One region of the Streptomyces sp. NPDC006140 genome, then DNA from elsewhere that is predicted to be linked to it. Evidence: riboswitches for the same ligand, from Rfam matches in the RefSeq annotation. Region 1 holds a riboswitch; the other holds the start of a gene.

What was found. A riboswitch is a leader RNA that binds a small molecule or an ion and turns the genes downstream of it on or off. The one in region 1 is predicted to bind glycine.
Region 2: another riboswitch for glycine. It lies ahead of gcvT (glycine cleavage system aminomethyltransferase GcvT); the one in region 1 lies ahead of gcvP (aminomethyl-transferring glycine dehydrogenase).

The regions. Positions count from the first base shown of each region.
Region 1 is NZ_JBEXTS010000002.1:9,793-13,190, forward strand. It holds gene ABZ386_RS05225 (DNA polymerase IV) at 1-1,022, shown strand, start outside; gene ABZ386_RS05230 (PRC-barrel domain-containing protein) at 1,142-1,519, opposite strand; glycine riboswitch at 1,633-1,728, shown strand; gene gcvP (aminomethyl-transferring glycine dehydrogenase) at 1,904-3,398, shown strand, end outside.
Region 2 is NZ_JBEXTS010000006.1:38,522-41,919, forward strand. It holds gene glyA (serine hydroxymethyltransferase) at 1-39, opposite strand, end outside; gene gcvH (glycine cleavage system protein GcvH) at 54-431, opposite strand; gene gcvT (glycine cleavage system aminomethyltransferase GcvT) at 529-1,650, opposite strand; glycine riboswitch at 1,797-1,896, opposite strand; gene ABZ386_RS17680 (AAA family ATPase) at 2,139-2,810, shown strand; gene ABZ386_RS17685 (enhanced serine sensitivity protein SseB) at 2,962-3,398, shown strand, end outside.

The DNA.
Region 1 (3,398 bases):
CGGTGGGGCTCGCCGCCTCCAAGATGCTCGCGAAGATCGCCTCGGAGCAGGCCAAGCCCGACGGACTGGTGGTGATCGAGCCGGGGACCGAGCGGGCCATGCTCGGGCCGATGTCGGTGCGGACGCTTCCGGGGGTGGGGCCGGCGACGGGCGACCACCTTCGGCGGGCCGGGATCACCACGGTCGAGGAGATCGTCGAGGCGGGCGAGGACGAGCTGGTCCGGTTGCTCGGGAAGGCGCACGGGCACGGCCTCTACGCGATGGCGCTGGCGCGGGACGACCGGCCCGTGGTGGCGGAGCGGGAGACGAAGTCGGTGTCGGTCGAGGACACCTACGACGTGGACATCCATGACCGGGTGCGGGTCGGGCTGGAGGTGCAGCGGCTTGCCGACCGGTGCGTGCGGCGGCTGCGCGGGGCCGGGCTGTCCGGGCGGACGATCGTGCTGAAGGTGCGGCGGTACGACTTCTCGACGCTCACCCGTTCCGAGACGCTGCGGGGGCCGACGGACGATCCCGCGGTGATTCGTGAGGCGGCGGCCCGGCTGCTGGACTCGGTCGACACGACGGGCGGGGTGCGGTTGCTCGGGGTCGGGGTCAGCGGGCTCGCCGACTACACGCAGGAAGACCTCTTCGCGCAGGCGGCGGGGGAGCGGGCCGTCGCGGAGGGGCCGGTCGAGGAGCACGCCGCGGCGCAGGCCGAGGAGCAGCCGGCGCTCGCCGACCGGCGGTGGCCTGCCGGGCATGACGTGCGGCACGCCGAGTTCGGGCACGGGTGGGTGCAGGGCAGCGGTCTGGGGCGGGTGACCGTGCGGTTCGAGACGCCCGGCTCGACGCCCGGGCGGGTGCGGACCTTCCGGGTGGACGACCCTGATCTGGAGCCGGCGGAGCCGTTGCCGCTGGTCTTACGAAGACCTGAGGGGGCTGGTGGTGCCGGTTCCGCTGGAGCTGTGGGTGGCGGCGGGAGTGGTGTTCGTGGGGCGCGGGCCTCCGGGAGTGCGCAGTCCGCGGCCTCGCAGGGGTAGCGGTGGTCGTGTGGTGTCCGGTTTCCGGAGGGTGGCGAGACCAGCCGCCGTCGGGGGCCCGGCTGCGCGGCGGCGCGCTCGGCGAGAGGGAGGTAAGGGCGGTGGCGGCAGGGCCGGCGTCAGGGCGTCGGCTCGTCCGTGCCGGCCAGTTTGCCGAAGCTGTGGTCCGGGAGTGGGGGAGGAGCGGCGATGTCGAGACCGTAGTGGTGGTAGAGCTGGAGTTCCTGCTCCGGGGAGAGGTGGCGGCCGACGCCGAAGTCGGGGGCGTCCTTGATCAGGGCGCGGTCGAAGGGGACGTGGAGGGCGCCGTCGATCAGTTCGCTGGGCTCCAGAGGGACGAACGCGTCCCTGCTGAACAGGCCGGTCCGTATGGCCGCCCACTCGGGCTCGCCGGTGGCGTCGTCGAGGTAGACCTCGTCGATCGTGCCGATCCTGGTTCCGTTGCGGTCGAATGCCTTGCGGCCGATCAGGTTGCGCGGATCGATATCGGTTCGCACGGGCCCTCCACGTGGTCGCAAGTCATCCGTAAGCACAACAAAACGGCACAATCGGAGAGGTGGCCACTCGAAGGTTCGTGCGTTGACCGCGCTGGTACGCTGGCAGCGGCTGTTGACCCTGTGCGGGAGAGTCCTCCGGACACCACCGGAGGCGCCGAAGGAGCAAATCCTCCCCGGAATCTCTCAGGCCCACGTACCGCACGGACGAGGTCACTCTGGAAAGCAGAGCGGGTGTCGACGGCTTCCGCTCTCACCGACGGTGAAAGCCGGAGGCCTTCGGGCGATCCGGTGAAGCTCTCAGGTTGAGATGACAGAGGGGGAGGCCGTCCGGGTACCCGCGCCGTGGTGCCCCTCGAAGGTCGTGTGACCAGGAGGCCTCCGCAAATGACCGCCCACCGCATTCCGCTCTCCGAGCTCGAAGAGGCAGTCCCCTTCGAGCAGCGCCACATCGGCCCCGACCACGAGGCCTGCGCCAAGATGCTCGCGCAGGTCGGCTATGGCTCGCTGGACGAGCTGACGGCCGCTGCCGTCCCGGCCGTGATCAAGAGCACCGAGGCCCTCGATCTGCCGAGCGCGCGCAGTGAGGCCGAGGTGATCGCCGAGCTGCGCTCCCTCGCCGACCGCAACCAGGTCCTAGGCTCCATGATCGGGCTCGGCTACTACGGCACGTTCACGCCGCCGGTCATCCTGCGCAACGTCATGGAGAACCCGGCCTGGTACACGGCCTACACGCCGTACCAGCCGGAGATCTCGCAGGGGCGGCTGGAGGCGCTGCTCAACTTCCAGACCATGGTCGCCGACCTCACCGGACTGCCGACCTCCGGTGCCTCCCTGCTGGACGAGGGCACCGCGGCCGCCGAGGCCATGGCGCTGTCGCGGCGGATGGGCAAGAACAAGAAGGGCCTGTTCCTGGTCGACGCGGACGCGCTGCCGCAGACCATCGCCGTGATCCAGACCCGGGCCGAGCCGACCGGCGTCGAGGTCGTCGTCGCGGACCTCAGCGAGGGCATCCCGGCCGAGGTCGCCGAGCGCGAGATCAACGGCGTGCTGATCCAGTACCCGGGCGCCTCCGGTGCCGTACGGGACATCAAGCCGGTCATCGACCAGGCGCACGAACTCGGGGCGCTCGTCACCGTCGCCGCCGACCTGCTCGCGTTGACGCTGCTGAAGTCGCCCGGGGAGCTGGGCGCGGACATCGCGGTCGGGACCACCCAGCGCTTCGGTGTGCCGATGGGCTTCGGCGGGCCGCACGCCGGCTACATGGCCGTCCAGGAGAAGATGGCGCGCAGCCTGCCCGGGCGGCTGGTCGGCGTGTCCGTGGACGCCGACGGGAACAAGGCCTACCGGCTGGCGCTGCAGACCCGCGAGCAGCACATCCGCCGGGAGAAGGCGACCAGCAACATCTGCACGGCGCAGGTGCTGCTCGCCGTCATGGCCGGCATGTACGCCGTCTACCACGGGCCGGAGGGTCTGAAGGGCATCGCCCGGCGCACCCACCGGTACGCCACGGTCCTCGCCGCCGGGCTCGCGAACGGCGGCGTCGAGGTCGTGCACGGCTCCTACTTCGACACCCTCACCGTGCGCGTCGCGGGCCGGGCCGCGGAGGTCGTGGCCGCCGCGCGGGACAACGGGGTCAACCTGCGTCTCGTCGACGCCGACCACGTCTCGATCGCCTGCGACGAGACCACCACGCGGGCCCAGCTGCGGGCCGTGTGGGCCGCCTTCGGTGTCGAGGGCGTCATCGAGGCCCTGGACGCCGCCGCGGAGGACGGGCTTCCGGCCGGTCTGCTGCGTACCGACGACTACCTGACGCACCCGGTCTTCCACCAGTACCGCTCCGAGACCGCCATGCTGCGCTACCTGCGCCGGCTGGCCGACC
Region 2 (3,398 bases), on a different contig from region 1:
CGGGTCGAGCTCGTGCAGGGGTGTGTTCAGGACGGACATACGGCTACGACTCCTCAGCCGGCGGAGAACGCGGTGTACTCGTCGGCGGAGAGCAGGTCGCCCGGCTCGTCCGTGACCCGCACCTTGAACAGCCAGCCGCCCTCGAAGGGGGCCGAGTTCACCAGCGACGGGTCGTTCACGACGTCCTCGTTGACCTCCGTGACCTCACCGGAGACCGGGGAGTACAGGTCGGACACCGACTTGGTCGACTCCAGCTCGCCGCAGGTCTCGCCCGCGGACACCGTGTCACCGACCTCGGGGAGCTGGACGAAGACCACGTCGCCGAGCGCGTTGGCCGCGTGCTCCGTGATGCCGACCGTCGACACGCCGTCCTCGGCGGCCGACAGCCACTCGTGCTCCTTGCTGTAGCGCAGCTGCTGGGGGTTGCTCATGGCCTGGATTCTCCTGTACGCGCGGGAGTGCTGGTGAAGGGGACCGCTGGTGAGCGGGGTGATGTGCCCGGGAACTCGTGGCGCCCGTGGCCAGTGTCTACTTCTGCCGCTTGTAGAACGGCAGCGCCACGACCTCGTACGGCTCGTGACTGCCCCGGATGTCCACGCCCACACCGGGCGTGCCGGGCGCGGCGTGCGCGGCGTCGACGTAGGCCATGGCGATCGGCTTGCCGAGGGTGGGGGAGGGGGCGCCGGAGGTGACCTCGCCGATCACCTCGCCGCCCGAGACGACGGCGTACCCGGCGCGCGGGACGCGGCGGCCCTCGGCGACGAGCCCGACGAGGACGCGCGGCGGGTTCTGCTCGGCCCGGGCGGCGGCCTCGCGCAGGGCCTCGCGGCCCACGAAGTCGCCCTCCTTCTCGAACTTCACCACGCGGCCGAGACCGGCGTCGAAGGGCGTCAGGGAGGTGCTCAGCTCGTGCCCGTACAGCGGCATGCCCGCCTCCAGGCGCAGCGTGTCGCGGCAGGACAGCCCGCACGGGACCAGTCCGGCGCCCTCACCGGCCTTGGCCAGGGCCTGCCACAGCTCGACGGCGTGCTCCGGCTTCACGAACAGCTCGAAGCCGTCCTCGCCGGTGTAGCCGGTGCGGGCGATCAGGGCCGGGACCCCGGCGACCGTGCCGGGCAGGCCGGCGTAGTACTTCAGCCCGTCGAGGTCGGCGTCCGTGAGGGAGGCCAGGATGCCGGGGGACTGAGGGCCCTGGACGGCGATCAGCGCGTAGGCGTCCCGGTCGTCGCGCACCTCGGCGTCGAAGCCGGCCGCGCGCTCGGTCAGCGCGTCCAGGACGACCTGGGCGTTGGAGGCGTTGGCGACGACCATGTACTCGGTCTCGCCGAGGCGGTAGACGATCAGGTCGTCGAGGATGCCGCCGTCGGCCCGGCAGATCATGGTGTAGCGGGCGCGGCCCGGCTTCACGCCGCCGATGTTGCCCACCAGGGCGAAGTCGAGGAGGGCGGCGGCCTGCGGGCCGGTGACGGTGATCTCACCCATGTGGGAGAGGTCGAACAGGCCGGCCCTCGTGCGCACGGCGGTGTGCTCGTCGCGCTCGGAGCCGTAGCGCAGGGGCATGTCCCAGCCGGCGAAGTCGGTCATCGTCGCGCCGAGCGAACGATGCAGGGCATCGAGCGCGGTGTGACGGAGTTCTCCTGTACTGCTCACGGTCGGTCGTCTCCCAAGGCAATGACGGGCGAGGTCGTTCCTCCCCATCTGTCATCGGAACCTGAGAGGTTCGCCATGACCGCGCCGGTCCATGGCTTGCACCTTGGGTGGGACCGCTGTCGCAGCGGCCCGCTTTTCAGATGTGCCTCGCCCGCGCGGTAACGGGGCCTGAGAGATTCAAGGGAGGGACTTGCTCCTTCGGCGCCCCAGCGTCAGCGGTGCTGGGAACTCTCCCGCGCGGATTCAAACGGCCGGTATGCAGTTGGCGCGCACATCATTGCACGCATCCTTCCGGCGCGGCAGGGGGACCTTTCACAGGGAGTGCACAGCGTCCCCCGCGCCGGACACAGCGACCCGCAGCGACCCGCGACACCCTGTAGCAGCCCTGTTGCAGGACAAGGACCGAAACGAGAGCCTCCGGCATTACCTTCTCTTTACACTCGGCGGGGATGGGACTCCGTACCTGGCCCCAGGGGAGGACGATCACGGTGAACAGGACCACGGCGTACGCCACGACCACGGGCATCGCGCTGCCCGAGCAGCCGGCCGCCGCACCGGCCCGGGCGGCCTGCGGCCCGGTGCCGGCGCCGGTCGTCCGCGATCTGCGCGAGCGCGCCGGCCGCGGCCCGCGCGCGCTGCTGTTCGGCCCCCGCGACCTCATCGTGGTCACGGGCCTGCCCGGCAGCGGCAAGTCCACGCTCATGCGGCGCACCGTGCCGGGCCCGCGCGTCGACTCCCAGGACACCCGCGACCGCTGGGACCGCCGCATGCCGCGCTTCCTTCCCTACGCGGTCTACCGCCCCCTCGTCCGCCTCGCCCACTACGCCGGGCTGCGCCGCGCCCTGCGCGGCGGCGAGGGGGTCGTCGTGCACGACTGCGGCACGCAGGCGTGGGTCCGCCGCTGGCTGGCCCGCGAGGCCCGCCGCCGGGGCGGCACCCTGCACCTGCTCCTCCTCGACGTCACGCCCGAACAGGCCCTGGCCGGCCAGCGCGACCGCGGCCGCGGCGTCTCGCGCTACGCGTTCCTGCGCCACCGCGCGGCGACCAACCGCCTGCTGCGCGCCGTGGAAGCCGGCGAACTGCCCTCGGGCTGCGGCGGCGCGATCCTGGTCGACCGCGACGCGGCGAACACCTTGCGCCGCATCGCCTTCACGGGCTGAGCAGGGGGCCGGCCGTGTGTCATGGGTCGGGAGCCGATGCCGTGCGCCACGGGTCCCGGACCGATCGCCCAGGGCCCCGGGCCCGCCGGTCGTCGGCCGGGAGCCGTTAGCCTTTGGGCCACAGCAGTGGTTCCAGGCAGGCGGTAGGCAGATGGACTTCCCGGCGGACTTCTCCGCGGACTTCCCGGCGCAGACGCAGACCCACCCGCACGGCGGATGGCCCGGCAACGAGCTGGAGGAGGTGCTCTCGGCCTCCCTCGGCGCCGGGCCGTCCGCCGGCGGGCGGATCGTCGAGGTGCTCGGCCGGAGTTTCGTGTGGGTCCCGCTGCCCAACGGCGGCGGCCCGCACAGCGGCCCCCTCGACCTGCCCGGCATCGAGATCGACGGCCAGGCGTACGTCCCGGTGTTCAGCTCCGAGGAGCAGTTCCGCCAGGTCGCCGGCTCCCACATGCCGTACACCATCGCCCCCGCCGTGGAGTTCGCCCGCGGTCTGCCCCCGCACGCGGGGATCGCCGTCAACCCGGGCGGTGTCGTCGGCATCCCGCTCCCGCCGCCCGCCGTGGCCGAACTGTGCCGGGCCGGCCGGAC